Regions from separate parts of the Sphingomonas kyungheensis genome, predicted to be linked through region 2. Evidence: riboswitches for the same ligand, from Rfam matches in the RefSeq annotation. Region 2 holds a riboswitch; the other holds the start of a gene.
The links. A riboswitch is a leader RNA that binds a small molecule or an ion and turns the genes downstream of it on or off. The one in region 2 is predicted to bind cobalamin.
Positions count from the first base shown of each region.

Region 1: another riboswitch for cobalamin. It lies ahead of cobW (cobalamin biosynthesis protein CobW); the one in region 2 lies ahead of V8201_RS15100 (TonB-dependent receptor plug domain-containing protein).

Region 1 covers NZ_JBBBDM010000012.1:23,449-32,648, forward strand. Annotated here, with positions in the region: gene cobI (precorrin-2 C(20)-methyltransferase) at 1-678, opposite strand, end outside; gene V8201_RS16400 (precorrin-8X methylmutase) at 675-1,304, opposite strand; gene V8201_RS16405 (ferredoxin-like domain-containing protein) at 1,304-2,398, opposite strand; gene cobN (cobaltochelatase subunit CobN) at 2,401-5,661, opposite strand; gene cobW (cobalamin biosynthesis protein CobW) at 5,668-6,705, opposite strand; cobalamin riboswitch at 6,876-7,110, opposite strand; gene V8201_RS16420 (epoxide hydrolase family protein) at 7,445-8,596, opposite strand; gene V8201_RS16425 (aromatic alcohol reductase) at 8,619-9,200, opposite strand, start outside.
Region 2 covers NZ_JBBBDM010000009.1:60,632-69,831, reverse strand. Annotated here, with positions in the region: gene cobO (cob(I)yrinic acid a,c-diamide adenosyltransferase) at 1-262, opposite strand, end outside; gene V8201_RS15105 (aminotransferase class I/II-fold pyridoxal phosphate-dependent enzyme) at 259-1,221, opposite strand; gene V8201_RS15100 (TonB-dependent receptor plug domain-containing protein) at 1,226-3,160, opposite strand; cobalamin riboswitch at 3,288-3,490, opposite strand; gene cobU (bifunctional adenosylcobinamide kinase/adenosylcobinamide-phosphate guanylyltransferase) at 3,519-4,064, shown strand; gene V8201_RS15090 (TonB-dependent receptor) at 4,175-6,775, shown strand; gene V8201_RS15085 (sensor histidine kinase) at 6,745-8,112, opposite strand; gene V8201_RS15080 (response regulator transcription factor) at 8,109-8,789, opposite strand; gene V8201_RS15075 (PAS domain-containing sensor histidine kinase) at 8,919-9,200, shown strand, end outside.

The DNA.
Region 1 (9,200 bases), on a different contig from region 2:
GGCGTCGCTCAGGCGCGTGACACGCTGGTCGGGCATGGCGGCATATTCGATCAGCCACGCCTCGCGGTCCCGCCCGGCCGCGGCCACCGCCCGGCGCAGCTTCGGGAGGTGGCGACCGATCTTCATCACCACGAGCGCGTCGGTGTCGCCGATCCGACGGACGAGCTCGTCCTCCGGCATCGTTGCGGTCAGGACGGTCAGCACGTCCTCGCCCCAGGTGATCGGCGCACCGCTGGCGGTCCATGCGCCTGACATGCCGGTGATGCCGGGAACGACCGCGACCGGTGCGATCCCCGTCAGCCGACTGTGCAGGTGCATGAACGAGCCGTAGAAAAAGGGGTCGCCCTCGCACAGGACGACGACGTCCTCGCCGGTCGCCGACAGGGCGGCGAGATGGTCGGTGCACTCGGCGTAGAACCCACTCAAGCGATCGTTGTAGCGGGGGTCCGCGACGGGGATCTCCGTCGTGACGGGATATTCCATCGCGAACTCGATCACGTCGCGCCTCAGCATCCCCTCGACGATGCGCCGCGCCTGACCCGGCCTGCCTGCCTTGCGGAAGAATGCGACGTGCTGCGCCCCTCGCACGAGCCGGTCGGCGCGCACGCTCATCAGATCCTGCGCGCCGGGGCCGAGGCCGATGCCGTGGATAACGCCCTTGGCGGCGGGCGAGGTCATTCGGCGCGGCTCGCGAGAGCGTTGATCGCGGCGACCGTGATGGCGCTGCCGCCCATCCGTCCCTCGACCACGACGCAGGGCACCGGCTGCTCCTCCCACAACGCGGCCTTGGACTCCACCGCGCCGACGAAGCCGACCGGGCAGCCGATGATCGCGGCGGGGCGGGGGCAGGCAGGATCCTCGAGCATATCGAGCAGGTGAAACAGCGCGGTCGGGGCGTTGCCGATCGCCACCACCGCGCCCGCCAGATACGGCCGCCACAGTTCGAGGGCGGCGGCCGAACGCGTGTTGCCCATCCCGCGGGCGAGCTCGGGCGTCTCCGGCGCGTGCAGCGTGCAGACGACCGGATTGTCGGCAGGCAGGCGAGCGCGGGTGATCCCCTCCGTCACCATCCGCGCGTCGCACAGGATCGGCGCGCCCGCCGCGAGCGCGTCGCGGGCGACCCGTGCGAAATGCGGCGAGAAACGGATGTGCGCCGCCAGCGCGACGAGGCCGGACGCGTGGATCATCCGGACGGCCACCGGTTCCTCCTCCGGCGCGAAGCGCGCGAGGTCGGCCTCGGCGCGGATCGTGGCGAACGACTGGCGGTAGATGGCACCGCCGTCGGTCTCGTAGACATGGGGCATCAATCGGCTCCGAAGCGGGCGAGGATCTGGACGGGGTCGAGCCCGGACACCGCGGGCGGGGCGCCCGCTCTGGCGGCGAAGGCGAGATCGAAGCGGCCGTCGCGCCCGGTCAGTACGACGTCGGTGGCCTGCGCCCGCGCGCAGCCCTTGGCGCAGCCCGAGACGTGGAGCCGGCCATCGACATGGGGTGCGAGACGGACCGCCAGGGGACGGGTCGCGACGCTCGCCTGCGGACAGGCGGGAGCGCCGACACAGGCGTCGGCCCGAAGGAGCGCCGATGCGGGCTGCCCGGTATCGATTTTCCCCTCCACGATCAGCCGCCGCCATGGCGTCACCCGCACGCCGCGCGCGGCCATGGCCAGCTTGGCGAGGTCCGGCGCTTCGATCCTGCCGAACGCGAGCCCGACGACCGTGCCCTGCGCGTGCGGTCCCGTCGCCGGGGCGGGACACGACGGCGCCGCCGGGATCCCGCCATCTGCCCAGGCGGGCAGGGTGACCGCGTGGCGCGCCATCCGGCCTGCGGCGCTCCCGCCGGTCCCGACGAACCAGCGCGCCAGCGCCACCACCGCGTCGATCTCGGCACCGACCGCCAGCGGAACGCCCCACGCGCGCCCGTCCGCACGAAGGATCAGACCGCCAGCCGCGGCGCGTTCGATCCGGATGTCGGCGGGAGCGTCGCCGAGCACCGGCGCGGCACCCGCGTCGATCGCGACGCCGAACTTGCCGGGCAGCTCCGGCAGTTCCGCCAGACGCTGCGCGAGCTCGACGGCGATGCGGTGCGTATCGTCGCCGTCATGCCAGTCGGGCGCCACGATGACGGCGCGCCGGGTCTCCGAGGCCGGATCGGCGTCGACCAGATCGAGCGCGCACAGGTCGGCGATCAACGCCGCCCAGCGATCGTCGCGGACGCCGCGGATCTGGAGGTTCGCACGGTTGGTGACGTCGATGGCACCGTTGCCATGCTCCGCCGCGGCCTCGGACAGACCGATCGCCTGGGCGCGCGTCATGCGTGCCAGGCGCGGCCGCACGCGGACCAGCAGGCCATCGCCCGCCGCCATCGGGCGATGAGCCGTCGGGCACCAGCCCCGCACCATGTTCATGCCGGATCCCCCAGCTGAGCAAGGATCGAGTTGCGGCGCGTCGCCCACAGCCCTGCCGCGTGAAGCGCTCGGAACCGCGCCTCCATCGCCGCCAGCGCAGACGGGTTGGCGGCGGCCATGAAGGCGCGGACGTCGTCGCGGCCCAGCGTCGCGTCATGGTAGAGGTCGATGGCCTCGGGCGTCACGACGCCTGCGAGGTGCGCGAAGGCGCCGAGATGGTCGAGCGTCGCCGCGAGTTCCGCCGCGCCTCGAAAGCCATGGCGCATCATGCCGTCGATCCAGCCGGGGTGCGCGGCGCGTGCGCGGACGACGCGCGCGACCTCCTCGGCCAACGGGCGGGCACGCGGGCGCGCGGGGTCGGTCGCATCGAGATGATACAGGGCGGCGGTGCCGCCGGCGATCGCCTGCGCAGCGGCGAAGGCGGCCTCGTGCGCGGCATAATCCGCGGCGAGCAGCAGGTCGGTCTCGGGCAGGTCCTGGACGTGGACGAAGGCGTCGGCGGCCGCGACGCGCGCTGCGATCCCCGTCGGGTCAGCGCGCCCGTCGCCATCGTCCAACGCGTGAGCGGAGGCCGCCAGCCATGCGGCGCCCGCGGCCCGGCGGGCTTCGGGCGTGTAGACCTCGGCGTCGTCGCCGATCCCGACGCCATAGTCGCCGGCCCGCGGCCCGTAGACGCGTGCGCCGGGCAGGGATGAGACGAAGGGATTGCGGTCCGCCGGCTCGTCCCGCGCCGCCAGCGCTCGCACCGTCTGGCCGAACATCGCGCAGAGCGTCGGAAAGGCGTCCCGGAACAGCCCCGACACGCGCAGCGTCACATCGATCCGCGGCCGGTCAAACCGCATCAGCGGCAGGATCTCGACTCCGGTCACGCGGTCGGACCCGTGATCCCAGACCGGCTCCGCCCCGAGGAGGTGGAGCGCCATCGCGAACTCCTCGCCGGCGGTGCGCATCGTCGCGGAGCCCCAGAGGTCGACGACGAGCGCACGCGGATAGTCGCCATGATCCTGAAGGTGGCGGCGGACGAGCTCGTCGGCGAGCCGCACCCCCTGCGCGTGCGCCGACCGGGACGGCACCGCGCGCGGATCGGTCGTGTAGAGGTTGCGCCCGGTCGGCAGCACGTCGCTCCGCCCGCGCCATGGCGAGCCCGATGGTCCGGGCGGGACCCGTCGTCCGGCGAGCGCGGCGAGCAGGCCGTCGCGCTCCGCCGGACCCTGCTCGCCGCGGCCGAAGACGTGCAGGCCGTCGCCGTACCGGCTGTCCTTGACGTCGCAGACGAAGGCGTCGATCCGCGCGATCGCCTCCTTGCTCGATTGCGCCCGATCGAGCGCGAGTGCGTCGCCGAGCCCGAGCGCGACCGCCTCGTCCCCGATGTCGCGCTGCAGGCGGTCGCGACGCGTCGGATCGAGACCGGCGGCATTGGAGAACTCGTCGAGCAGCGCCTCAAGCCGGCCGATCCCGAGGCCACTGCCCGCGTCGACGAGAGGCGGCGGGACATGGCCGATCGCGACTGCGCCGATCCGCCGCTTGGCCTGCGCAGCCTCGCCGGGATCGTTGACGATGAAGGGATAGACGATCGGCATCGCGCCGGCGAGCGCCTCGGGCCAGCATGCGTCGGACAGCGCGACCGCCTTGCCCGGGAGCCATTCGAGCGTGCCGTGCGCGCCGACGTGGACCAGCGCGTCGGTGCCGCGCGCGCGCAGCCAGAGGTAGAATGCGACATAGCCATGACGTGGGCAGCGGGACAGGTCGTGATACTCGTCCGAGCGCGTTTCCACGCCGCCCCGCTCCGGCTGGAGCGCCACGATGGCCTCGCCGGCGACGACGGCGGCAAAGCGGAAGGCGCCGTCCGCGACGGCGGGATCGTCCTCCGGCGCACCCCATGCCGCCGTCACCTCGGCCCGCAGGGCGGCGGGAAGCCTCGCCAGCGCGGCATGATAGTCGGAGAGCGGCCATGCGACGGTGCGCCGCGCCAGCGCGGCGGGGAGATCGGTCGCAGCCGGGAGGCCGGTCGCGTAACCCGCGTCCGCCAGATCTTCGAGCATCGCCCGGGCCGAGGCGATCGCGTCGAGGCCCACCGCGTGCGCCATCTGGTAGGTCTTCCCGGGATAGGTCGACAGCACGATTGCCAGCCGCCGTTCCGCCACGGGCTTCGCAGCCAATGCGGTCCAGCCGTGGACCCGGTCTGCGATACCCGCGATCCGGCCAGGGTCGGCGCGATGTTCGCGCCGCGCGAACTGCAGGTCGGGGTCACGCCCGCCGGCGTCCTTGAAGCTCGCCACGCCGGCGAACAGGCGGCCGTCCACTTCGGGCAGCACCACGTGCATCGCGAGGTCGGCGGGGGACAGGCCCCGCGCGGCCTCGGCCCATGCCGCGCGATCCGACGTCGCCAGCGCCACCTGGAACACGGGAACGCCCGCGACGTCGAGCGGGGTCGCACCGTCGGCATTCCGTGCCGAAAACGCGGTCGCGTTGACGATCGCAACGGGGGCGAGCGCGGAAAGCCAGCGGGTCATCCAGCCGGCGGCCGACGGCTCCTTGAGCGAGGGCGCGAACAGCGCGATGACGTCGTAGCCGCGCCTCTCGAACGCCATGTGCAGCGCCGCGACCGGATCGAGGTCGGCGGCCATCACATAGGAACGGTAGAAGACCAGAACGATCCGCGGCCGGATCGACGCCAGGGCAAAGGCGGCCGGGCAGATCACGCCGGCAGCGGGCTGCCAGCCGCCGACCGGGGCGATGGCGCGCGCCGTCGGGCCGGGTGTCACGTAAAGCCCCGCGGCGAGGGCGAGCTGCGCGATGGCCGCGCGCGCCGCGGATGCACCGCCGACGTCGCAGAGCTCGGCGAGGCGGCGCAGCGTGGATGCGGGCAGCGTCGACGCCGCGTCGAGGCGCGGATCCTCGCGGCCGTCGGCGGGAACGATCGCCAGGGCGATCCGCCGCCGGCGGGCGAGCGCCTCGACCTGCTGGACGCCATAGGGCCAATAGGCGATGCCGCCGATCAACCGGATCAATATGCCCCTTGCCGCACCCAGCGTCCGCTCGACGTACGTGTCGACCGAGAGCGGGTGGGTCAGCTCGGCAAGATTGGCGAGCCGCAGGCTCGGCATGCCGACGCCGCCCGCGCGCCACCCCGCGGCGAAGGCGCCGAGGTCGCTGTCGGAGAAGGACAGCACGACGAGATCCGCGGCGTCCTGCCCCAGATCGCGCGGTGCGGCGCCCTCTTCGAGCCCGTGCGTTTCGCGGAAGACGACGTGCATGGCGGATCAGGCCGCCAGCGCCGCCCTGATCGTCGACGGATCGAGCCGGTCGCGTTCGGCGATCACCACGAGCTGCGTCGCGCGCACCTCGTCCCCGCGCCACGGCCGGTCGTATTGAACGCGGACCCGCGCTCCCACCGCCTGCACGAGCAGCCGCATCGGCTTGCCCGCGACCGCGGCATAGCCCTTCACGCGCAGCACGTCGCCACCGGCGGCAAGCGCCTCGATCCGACCCGCGAGGTCGTGCGCGTCGGCGATCTCGCCCCATGCAAGGACCAAGCTATCGAAGTCGTCGTGCTCATGCTCGTCCTCACCGTCATGATGCGAGGGGCGGGCGGCGAGGTCGTCCTCCGCGGCCGCGCCGAGCCCGAGCACGACGTGGGGGGCGACGATGCCGTCCACGAGTTCCACGATCGGCAGCGGGCGCGGGGTCTCGGCGGCGATGATCGCACGCGCCGCGGCGACGCCGGATGGGCCGGCGAGGTCGCATTTGGTGAGCAGCACCAGGTCGGCGCAGGCGAGCTGATCCTCGAACACCTCGGACAGCGGCGTCTCGTGATCGATGCTCGGATCGGCCGCCCGCTGCGCGTCGACTGCGGCGAGATCCGGCGCGAACCGTCCGGCCGCGACCGCCTCCGCGTCCGCCAGCGTGATCACCCCGTCGACCGTGATGCGGGACCGGATCGCCGGCCAGTCGAACGCCTTGAGCAGCGGCTTGGGCAGGGCAAGTCCGGACGTTTCGATCAGGATGTGATCGGGCCGCGGCTCCATCGCAAGGAGCGTCTCGACGGTCGGAATGAAGTCGTCCGCGACGGTGCAGCATATGCAGCCGTTGGCCAGCTCGACGATGTTCTCGGCCGGACAGTCCGGGATCGCGCAGCCCTTCAGGATGTCGCCGTCGACGCCCAGCACGCCGAATTCGTTGACCACCACGGCGAGACGACGCCCCCCCGCGTGACGGATCAGATGGCTGATGAGGGTCGTCTTGCCGGCTCCCAGAAAGCCGGTGACGATGGTGACGGGAACCTTGGACAGATCGGACATGCTCTTCCCCGCGGCGCGACAGCAACGAACGGGCGGGGCCGATTGCGGACGGCGCGCGACGACGGACGAGCGCCGTGAAGCCGCCCAGCCACGCACCGATGCGGCCCCGGCCGCACAGATTCGTCGCTCAGACGGAGAACCGTGCCGCGGCCATCCCCTGGACCAAGGCAAGAGCGACCTTATCGCCGGCAGGTCTCCTGGCTCGCGGGTCGTAGCTCCGGCATCGCCTTCCCAGATCGCCGGTCAGAAGGACCGACGCGTTCCAGTGGCCGCCCCCCGCATGGGGAGCATGACGCTTTCGCTCACCGCTTACAGTTGCAGGGACAGCCGCGGATTGGGAGGATCACCTCCGCACCGCATTCCCATTTAAACCCCTCGCGGGGCACCGGCGCGATCAACGAGGACCCTCTTTCGATGGCCCTCGACGGACATGATACCCTCGATCGCGCCCCTTGCCAATTCGCTTATGCCGCGACCTTGCTTCCAGGCCGGGCTGGTCGACGCGATCGCAGCGCGTATCGTTGGCATTCCGGTGCTCGGAGCGACGCTGGCATTCGTCCTGATCGTCCAGAGGACGGCATTACGTCATATCGCAGCAGCACGGCGCTGGCTCGGGGTACATCATGCCGCTGTCCGCTGGACGAACGTCCGAACTCGGGTGGGCACGAAGGCACCCTCACCGTCTGGTTCTGGGTCCTGGCGGCCGCACACTGTCAAACGGCTTCCAACCCGTCGGGTGCTATATGGCTCGGAACGTCGCGCGGACGTGCTCCACGAACGTTTCGGCGTTCTCCATCGCCGCAAAATGCCCACCGCTCGCGGCCTCTCCGAAATAGCGAAGATCGGCAAAGCGCGCCTCGGTCCAACGGCGGGACAGCCGCACCTGCTCACCGGGGAACATGCTGACCCCGGCCGGCAGCGGCACGGGCGCGCCCGGCATCCCTTTCGCCATCTCCTGCGCGGCTTCCCAATAGAAGCGAACCGAACTTGGCCCCGCGTTCGGCAGCCAATACAGCATGATGTCGTCAATCAGATGGTCGAGCGGAATGACCCGTTCGGGCTGCCCATCGCTGTCGGATACGTCCTGGAACAGCGCGTAGATCCAGCTCGCCAGTCCGATCGGCGAGTCCGCGAGCGCGAAGGCAAGCGACTGCGGCCGTGTGCACTGCAGCTTCATGTACCCGGAATAGTCGCGGTCGTAGCGCGCCGCATCGTCCAGCATCCGCTGCTCGGCGGGCGTCGCATTCGCCCGTTCCTCGTGTGTCGGCTGGGCCATCACCATGTTGAGGTGGATACCGGCGAGGCCCGGCATACGCATATGCGCCAGCGCCGTGGTGACTGCAGCACCCCAGTCTCCGCCTTGCGCCATCCAGCGATCACCATAGCCGAGCCGCTGCATCAGCACGCCCCAAGCCGAAGCGGTGCGGCCGACGCCCCAACCCGGCTCGGTCGGCTTATCGGAAAAGCCGAAGCCGGGCAGCGCAGGGATAATGAGGTGGAAGGCGTCCGACGCGTCGGCGCCATGCGCGCGCGGGTCGCTGAGCGGGCCGATCACGTCGCGGAATTCGAGCACCGATCCCGGCCAGCCGTGGGTCAGGAGCAGCGGTGTCGCGTCCGGTTCGGGAGAGCGGACATGGAGGAAGTGGATGCCGAGCCCGTCGATCACCGTGCGGCTGCTGCCCCAGCCGTTGAGCAGCGTCTCCGTGGCACGCCAGTCGTAACCGTCCTGCCATCGCTGGGCGAGCGCGCGGATGCGGTCCGATTGCGGACCCTGCGACCCGTCCTGCACTGTGCCGGCATCGGGCCAGCGGGTGCGGGCGAGACGATCGGCCAGATCGTCGAGGTCGGCTTGGCGGATGTGGATGGGAAACGGCTGGACGGCATCGCTCATGATAGGACTCCGGAAGGGGCGATCAGCGTGTCGGGGCGAGGACGGCTTCGACGCGCGTCCAGTCGGTCTTGCCGTAGCGATCCTTGTCGAGCGGCGAGAGCTTGCCGCGGCCGCTCGACATGTCGCGAACATATTGCATGCCTTGCCAGGCCGGGAACGGCGCATCGCTGGTCGGCGACAGCGTGCGCGCGACGCGGATCAGCATCGAGAGACGCCCGAGCCCACCTGCACGGAACGGCTTCCACCTTCGGCCCTCGAGACGCGTCATCAGGATCGCGAGGTCGCGCGGAGACACGACGTCGCCGGCGATCCGCAGGAGGCGGGGCGCATCCGCATCGAGCGCCACGTCGGCGGTATAATCAGCGACATCGTCTTTTGTCGTGAAGTCGAGCGGCTGGTCCGCGTCGCCCCAGTACAGGATGCGGGCGAAACGCGGCAGCACGATCGGCGCCTCACCGGTCAGCAGGTCGGCGAAGGCGCCGTTGAGGATCGAGGTCGCGCGGATCGGCGCTGCATCGACACGCGCCATGAAGCGGCGTCGCAGGTCCATGTTGCGATTGTCGCCGGGGCGGGTCTTCGTGAAATCGAGCGAGAAGTCGGACGG
Region 2 (9,200 bases):
CGGGATGCGCCTCGAAGAAGTTGCGCTCGCCCGTCTCCCACTTGCCCTTCACATATTGCAGGATGGCGACCTTCATCCCCCAGCCGATGCTGCGGATCGCCATGCCGAAGGCGGAGGACGACTTGCCCTTGCCGTTGCCGGTGTGGACGATCAGCAGCCCGCGTTCGAGCGTGCGGCGCGCCTGCATCTTGGCGCGGGCGGCGGCGACCCGCTCCATCCGCGCATTGTGCCGGGCGTGGTCGTCGGGCGGCGGGACGGTCATCGGCGAAACTCCTCGAAGGCGGCGGCGAGGCGCGCCGCGGCGGCAGGCGGCGGCAGGCCGATGCGCAACCGGTCGGCGCGATCGGCGAAGGGACGGGTCAGGATAGCATGATCGGCGAGCGTCGCGAACAACGCCGCCGCATCGTCGCAGGCGATCAGCCGGAACAGCGGCGCCCGGCCGACGCAGGCCAGCCCCGCCGCGGCGAGCAGCGCATCGAGCGCCGCGCCCGCCGCGACGATGCGCTGCTGCTGCGCCTGCTGCCAGGCGCGGTCATGATAGGCGGCGGTACCGATCGCGATCCCCGCCGACGATACCGGCCAGTCGCCGAGCATCGCGCGGAGCGCCGCCGCGACGCGATCGCCGGCGATCACGAAGCCGAGCCGCAAGCCGGGCAGACCGTAGAATTTGCCGAACGACCGCAACACGATCAGCCGGTCCGACGCACGCGGCGCGAGGCCGGGCGCGGGATCGGCATAGGCCTCGTCGACGACCAATATCATCGCCGCGGCGAGCCGCTCCGCCGTCGCGGCATCGAGCAGGCGGCCATCGGGATTGGCGGGGCTGGCCAGCACGAACAAATCGTGGTCACCCGGTTCGTCCGCGACCGGCTCGGCATCGGGCCAGGCGGCGCGATGCCCGGCATAGCCCGGCGTGCGCACCGCCGGCCGCTCCGCGGCGAGGATCGGGGCGAGCAGCCGCATCGCCAGATCGCTGCCCGGCACCGCGACCACCCGCGCCGGATCGGCGACGCCGAACGCCGCCGCCGCCGCTGCCTCCAGCGCGGTGATCGCCGCCGGCTCGGGCAGCCGCTCGAGCCCGAGCGGCCCCGTCACCGGCCAGCTCCACGGCGCGATGCCGGTCGACAGGTCGATCCAGTCGTCGCCGCCGAAGCGCGCACGCGCCGCCGCCACCCGCCCGCCGTGCGCGGTGAATTCGGCAAAAGCGGCGACGTCGCGCATCGGTTCAATAGGTCAGGCGGATGCCACCGAACGCGGCGCGGCCCGGCTGACCATATTGGTAGATGGTCTGGTAGCGCTCGTCGAACAGGTTCTCGATCCGGCCATAGACTTCGAGATGCGCGAACACCGGGAAGGCGGCGCGCACGTCGGTGAGGACATAGCCGTAGAGCCGCCGGGTGTTGGTGGCATTGTCGAAACTGTCGCCGACCGCGGTGATCGTCGCGCCGGTGGTCAGGCCGAACGGCCAGCGATAGTCGGCGTTGACCGTGACGCTGTTGTCGGGCCGGCGGGCGAGCGCCCGGCCGAAATTGGCGGTGCCCGTCGAGCGGTTGGTCGCGTCGAGATAGGTATAGGCGGCGCTGAAGGTCAGCGCCTCGACCGGGCGCAGCGTCAGCGCGAACTCGACGCCCTGCGCCCGGCTGCGCGCGACATTGTCATAGGTCCCGAACGGCCGGTCGACGCAGATGCCGGTCAGCGGTTCGGCACAGGAGACGAAGTTGATCAGGTCGAAGGAGGTGCGCCGGAAATAGGTCGCGCTCGCCTCGATCGCGCCGTCGAGCGCCTTCTGCGTCACGCCCGCGTCCCAGCCGCGCGACCGTTCCGGCCGGAGCGCGGCATTCCCGTATTCGCTCTGCAGCTGGTACAGGGTCGGTGCCTTGAAGCCTTCCGAATAGCTGGCGCGGAAGGCGGTCTTGCCGTCGTTGGGCGACCAGACACCGCTGCCCGATACCGTCGTCGCGCCGCCGAAGATATTGTGATCGTCGTGGCGGATGCCGCCGGTCGCGGTCAGTCCGGCGATCGGCGTCACCGCCAGCTGGCCATAGACGCTGAAGATGCGCGCCCGGCCCACCGTCGGCGTGCCGCCATAGCTCGAGGTGGTGAAGCGCGACACCTCGCGCTCCGCGCCGAAGGTCGCGAACACCGCCTGGGTCAGGTCGACCGCACCCTGATATTCGATCCGGTCATTGCGCCCCTTGCCGGCGAAGGTCTCGCGCGGATCGCCGTCGGGATCGTAATTGTGGCGGTTGCTGTCGGTATGCGCATAGCCGAGGCGGTTGCGGAAGCGGCCGTCGAACAAGGCGGCATTGAGCCCGCCATAGCCGGTCCAGCGCTCGCTGGTGCCATATTCGCGCGTATCGCCGAAGCTGTAGGTCGGCGGCGGGAAGCCGTCGATGTCGGTATGGCCGTTCGAGTAGAAACCGCGCAGGTCGACCGAGACGTTCGGCGCGAGCGCGATGCCGAGGCTGCCGTTGGCGGCGTAGTTGCGGAAGCCGTCGCGCTCCGTGCCGGGCGCATAGGCCGAGATCCCGTCGGTGGTGTAATAGCCGCCGCCGAGGCTCGCCGCGACCGGCCCCATCTTGCCCGACACGTTGGCGAAGCCCTGGCCGGTCCCGTGCCAGCCGCCCTCGGCGCGCGCATTGACCGACAGTTGCTCGGTCGGCTGGCGGGTGATGAGGTTGACGACGCCGCCGATCGCCTGGCTGCCCCACAGCACCGACTGCGCGCCGCGCAGCACCTCGATCCGCGCGATATTGCCGATCAGCAGCCCGCCGAAATCGAAGCCGCCGCCCGGCGACGACGGGTCGTTGAGCTTGATGCCGTCGATCAGCGCCACGGTCTGGTCGCTCTCCGCGCCGCGGATGTTGACCGAGGTGGCGGTGCCGACGCCGCCGTTGCGCACCACGGTGACGCCGGGGGTCTGGCGCAGCAGGTCGGAGACGACGACTGCCTGCCGCTGCGTGATCGTCGCGGTGTCGAGCACCGTCACCGCCTGGCCGACGGTATCGGCGGGGCGGGCGGCGCGATTGGCGGTGACGATGATGTCGTCGCCCGCGGCGGCGGCACGCGCGAGGTCGCCGGTCGCCTGCGCCGATTGGGCAAGGGCAGGCGGGGTTGCCGCGAGGCACGGCAACAGGATCAGGCAGGCATAGGTCTTCACGATGGTTTCCCCCCGTTCGCAACAACGGAGGCACGCGCCGCTCATCGCCGGAACCGGTCCGTCGCGCGCCCCCAACACCGTCGTCACGCGAGGAAACCCTCGATCGCCCGGAACACCCCGTCCGCACGAAGGACAACCGCGACAGGCAGGTCTCCTGGCTTCCGGGTCGTCACCCTGCCCGGCCTTCCCGGATCGCTCCGATCCAGTGGCACGCGGGGAGCAGGACTCGCCGGTCACAGTTGCGGGGACAGCCCCGGATGACGAGCGTCACGCTCGCTTCCGGGTTCCCTTTTCATCCCATCTCTGGGAACCTGTCGTGTCGGCGCCCCTAGGCCGATGCGGAGATGAAGGCAAGATGATCGCAGCCAAGACGCTGTTCCTCGGCGGTGCGCGCTCGGGCAAGAGCCGGCTGGCGCAGGCCGCGGCGGAGCGGACCGCCGGCCCGCTCCACTATCTCGCCACCGCCGAGGCGCATGACGACGAGATGGCAGAGCGGATCGCGCGCCACCGCGCCGATCGCGACGGTCGCTGGCGGACGATCGACTGCCCGGTCGCGCTGCCGCAGGCGATCGCCGCCATCCACGAGGGCGCGATCCTGGTTGATTGCCTCACCTTGTGGCTGAGCAACGTCATGCTCGGCGGGCATGACCTCGCCGCGCAGGGCGAGGCGCTCTGCGCGGCGCTCGCCGCGACCCGGCAGCCGGTGTTCGTGGTCAGCAACGAGGTCGGGCTCGGCATCGTCCCCGACCACCCGCTCGGCCGCGCCTTCCGCGACGCCGCGGGACGGCTCCACCAGCAGGTCGCGGCGGTGATGCACGACGTCTATTTCGTCGTCGCCGGCAGGGTGTTGCCGTTGCAGCCCTTCCCGCACGACACGGCAGCGCCCGGTGATCTCGCTAAATGAACGCAAGATGAAACTACCATTCTAACGGCGTCACCGAACGGTCACGGAGACTACGCAGGACAGCCCTAACGGCCCGGATCATCCAACAAACGAGATCAGGGGGACGTCGCATGTCCAAGGTTACCCACGCCCGCACCTATCTGCTGACCGGGGCCGCATTGCTGGCGCTCGGCGGCGCCGTACCCGCCTTCGCGCAGACGCAGTCGACCACCGCGGGCGATCCCGCCGCGGCGCCCAGCGTCGTCGCCGATCCCGATCCGGACACCGGCGGCGGCCAGTTGCAGGACATCGTCGTCACCGCGACGCGGCGCGAGACCAATTTGCAGAAGACGCCGATCTCGATCAGCGTGCTCACCACGCAGGGCCTGCAGGACCGCCACGTCCTCAGCCTGTTCAACCTCGCCGACGGCACCATTCCGTCGCTGCGCGTCGCGACCTTCGAAGCGCGCCAGTCGGCGCTGACCATCGGTATCCGCGGCATCGTCCCCTACGACCAGAACCAGACCGCCCGCGACGGCGGTGTCGGCGTCTATATCGACGGCGTCGCGCTGGGTAAGACGCAGGGCCTCAACGCGGCGCTGTTCGACATCGAGCGGATCGAGGTGCTGAAGGGCCCGCAGGGCACGCTGTTCGGCCGCAACACCGAAGGCGGCGCGCTGTCGCTCGTCTCCAAGGCGCCGACCGGCCAGTTCGGTGGCCGCGTCACCGGCGGCGTCGGCAATTACGGCAGCTACAATACCGACGCGCACCTCGACCTGCCGTCCTTCGCCAATATCGCGCTGAAGCTGGACGGCGTCATCCAGCATCAGGACCCGACCGTGAAGGATCCGCTCACCGGTTCGACCGGCTGGAACTATTACGATCGCAAGGGCGGCCGCATCGCCGCGCGCTGGAAGCCGGTCGACGGCCTCACCGCCGACTTCGCCTATGATTATGCGAAGGACGAGAACACGCCGCAGTACAGCCAGCTGATCAGCTACAATCCCAACAACTATACCGTCGGCGCGTACAACGGCCTGTCGCTGGTCCTGCCGGGCACGACCACCCCGTGCGGCGGCACCATTGCTGCGGGCAACACCAAGCCCGTCTGCATCGCGCCCAAGGCGCCGCTGGTCGGCGTCCACCCCGATCGCCAGACGGTCGCCGACGTCGGCGTGCCGCAGCAGCCCAGCGTCGACATCACGCACGGCGTCTCGTCCAACCTGCGCTACAGCGTCGCCCCGGCGGTCGAGCTGCGCTCGATCACCGCATGGCGCGGCGTCAGCACCGACCAGTGGGACAATTCGGGTGGTCCGGAGCGTCAGACGTTCACGCCGAGCTCGGCGTTCAGCCGCTACAGCCTGTCGTTCCTGCGCCAGCACCAGTTCAGCCAGGAATTGCAGGCGGTCGGCAGCGTGCCGCAGCTCGATTACGTCGTCGGTGCGTATTATTACACCGAACATGCGACCGAATATGCCGCGACGCCGCTCAGCAACCTGTGGAACACCAACGGCACGGCCTATACCATCCGCAGTCCGATCCCCGGCAATGCCAATGCGATCAGCAGCAGCAATTCGGGCTATCAGCAGTATGATCCGTCGTGCAACAACACGCTTGCGACGACGGTGCCGCAATTCGCCAACAGCTGCCAGTTCATCACCCGCGCCAGCCAGGCGAGCGATCACAATTACTCGCTGTTCGGCAATCTGACCTTCACGCCGGCGGCGCTCGACGACGTGCTGCACGTCACGCTCGGCGGTCGCTGGACCAAGGACAAGCGCCACGGCACGCTCTACGTCGTCAACAACCGTGCCGACCTGGCCACCCCGGGCACGGTGTCGCCGTTCGGGTTCCGCAACAGCATCAGCCGCTTCGACCCGATGGTCAACGTCGCGTTCGATGCGACGCCGGACGTCCACCTCTACGCCAAATATGCCACCGGCTTCCGCGCCGGCGGCGCCAACGACCGCTCGCTCGCGTTCAACGCCTTCGGTCCGGAAGCGGTCAAGTCGTATGAGATCGGCTCCAAGATGGACTTCTGGAACCACAAGGCGCGCCTGAACCTGGCGGGCTACATCATGAACCGGTCGGGCACGCAGTTCGACTTCGACTATTACGACACCAACGGCTCGAGCCCGACGCTGGGCACCCACATCGAACAGACGATCAACGCCGGCAAGAGCAAGATCCGCGGCATCGAGGCCGACCTGACCGTGGCACCAGTCGATGGCCTGACGCTGACCGGGTCCTACGCCTATACCTATTGGAAGGCACCGTCGGCGGTGAACCCGCTGACCCCCGGCGCGCCGGCGCAGCAGCTCTACATCGTCTACACGCCGCGCAACGCCGCGTCGGGTGCGATCGACTATAAGGTGCCGGTCGGCAACGGCGACGCCACCGTCCGCTTCCACCTCGACGGCAATTATGCGAGCAGCCAGTACAGCTTCCAGCTCGAACCGACCAAGACCGACGCCAGCTTCATCATGAACGGCCGTCTGTCGCTCGCCGATATCGCGGTGTCGGATCACAACAAGGTGACGTTCGCCTTCTGGGTGCGCAATCTGCTCGACACGACCTACATCTACCGGCGTTCGTCGGCCAATTCGTCGCCGGTGTACAATTACGGCGCCAACGGCCAGCTCGTCTCGACCAACTATGGCGGCATCCTCGGCGATTATGCCAACTTCAACCCGCCGCGCACCTACGGTCTTGAAGCGACCGTCCGCTTCTGATCGTCCGCATCGCGCGGAAAGGCGAGCCCGAGCACCAGCCCGGGCTCGCCATCCGCGAGGTGCAATTCGCCGCCGTGCAGCCGCATGATCGCGGCGATCAGCGGCAGGCCCAGGCCGTGGCCGGGCCGCTGGCGGCTCGCTTCGAGCCGGCCGAACCGCCGCAGCGCCAGCGCGCGCTGCTCCGCCGGTATCCCCGGCCCATCGTCGGCGATCCGCACCACGGCGCGATCGCCGACGATCGCGATTCCCATCACGATCCGCGATCCCGCCGGCGTATGCCGCAGGGCATTTTCGACACCGTTGATCAGCGCCTGTTCGATCAGCCGCGCATCGCCGACGATCCAGGCCGGCCGCGCGGCATCGACGACCAGGTGATGGCCGCTCTCCTCCGCCACCGGCGCGAGCGTCTCGCCGATCTCGCCGATCAGCATCGTCAGGTCGGTGGCGGCGAAGCCGGCGGTGCGCCGTCCCGTCTCGATCTCCGCGATCCGCAGCATCGCCGCCACCATCGCGAGCAGCGAATCGCATTCGCCGATCGCCTGGTCGATCGCCACCGCCGTCTCCGGCGCGGCGCCCGCCGCGATCGTCGTCAGCCGGCTGCGCAGCCGCGCGAGCGGCGTCCGCAGGTCGTGCGCGACGTCGTTCGAGACGTTGCGCAGCCCCGCCATCAGCTCGGCGATGCGATCGAGCATCCGGTTGAACGCCTGCGCCTGCGAATCGAACTCGTCCTGCGCCCCCGTCACCGGCACCCGCCGCTGCATGTCGCCGGCGATGATCGCCTCCACCGTCCGCCGCGTCGCCGCGAAGCGCCGCGCGATCGTCCGGCCGAAGACGATCAGCCCGCCCAGCACGACGACGAGGATCAGCCCGTAGCCGAACAGATAGATGCGCAGCCTCACGCCGCCATAGCCGTCGAACGGTTCGGTTTCGGCGATGGTGGTCAGCGTCAGCCCGTCGCCGACCCGGCGGGTGAAGGCGCGCCCCGCGGTCAGCCCCTGGATCCGGTCGAGCCGCCGCACGTCGCTGTAGCCGGGTGCGAACCGCCGGGTCAGCGTAACGTTGCCGCCGAGCCGCCGCCCCGCCGCATCGGTCAGCTGGAAACCGATATCGCCGGTATCGCGCCGCCCGGCGAGCGCATCGATCCGCGCGAGCAGCACCGGTGCGCCGTCCTGCGCGCCGTCGGCGGCGACGAGCGCGCTGACGTTCTCGATCCGGCGATCGACCAGATCGGTGATCGTGCCGATCGTCAGCCGATAGGTCGCATAACCGGTCCCCGCCGTCGCGACGAGGAAGGCGGCGAGGAAGCCGACCGTCAGCGACCGCAGGCCGGGCTTCATCCGCGCAGCATATAGCCGATGCCGCGCAGCGTCTGGATCGGATCGTCGTCGCCGCCCTCGGTCAGTTTGCGGCGCAACCGGCGGATATGGACGTCGACCAGATTGGTGTCGGGCATGAAGTCATAGCCCCAGACGCGCTCGATCAGCATCGCGCGGGTCAGCACCGCATCGGCGTTGCGCACCAGCTCGATCAGCAGCTTGAGTTCGAGCTTGGCGAGGTCGATCGGCCGGCCGCGGCGCCATGCCCGGAACGTCGTCGGGCTGACGACGATATCGCCCGCCTGCAACGTGTCGGCGCTCGACGCGGTCCAGCCGCGCCCGCGCAGGATCGCGGTCAGCCGTGCCTGCAGTTCCGACGCCGCGACCGGCTTGACGACATAATCGTCGGCGCCCGCCTCCAGCCCCTCGACCTTGTCCTGCGACGCCGACAGCGCGGTGAGCATGATCACCGGCAGCGTCATCCCGCCGCTGCGCAGCGTCTGCAACACCGACATGCCGTCGAGCCGCGGCATCATCCGGTCGAGGATCACCGCATCGAACGCCGCCTCGTTCATCGCGGTCAGCGCCGCGCGGCCGTCGCCGGCGACCGTCACCGTATGGCCGATGCCGCGCAGTTCGTCGGCCAGCGCCGCGGCATAAGCGGCATCGTCTTCGACCAGAAGCAGTTGGAGCGTCATGCCGCGACTAAACGCTATTCCCGCATCGATCCGTCAAGCGCTTTCACCGGGACCGGCGGACGCCGCGGTGAACTGGATTCGCCGGCGTGGCGTGGCTAAGGCGGGTGCCTTCGAAGGAAAGGCCGAAAGATCAACGACCAACGCGCCATTTCCACCTTTGGACCGCCCGATGCCTGGGCGGCGCTCGCCGCCGCCACGCATGCGATCCTGATCACCGACGCCCGTATCGAATCGCCCGGCCCGACGATCCTCTACGCCAATCCGGCGATGCAAGTGCTGAGCGGTTATGCCGACGACGAGCTGATCGGGGCGACGCCGCGGCTGCTGCAAGGCGCCGACACCGATCGCGCGGTGCTCGCCGAGATCCGCGCCGCGCTCGTCGCCGGGGCGAGCTTCAAGGGCGAAGGTGTC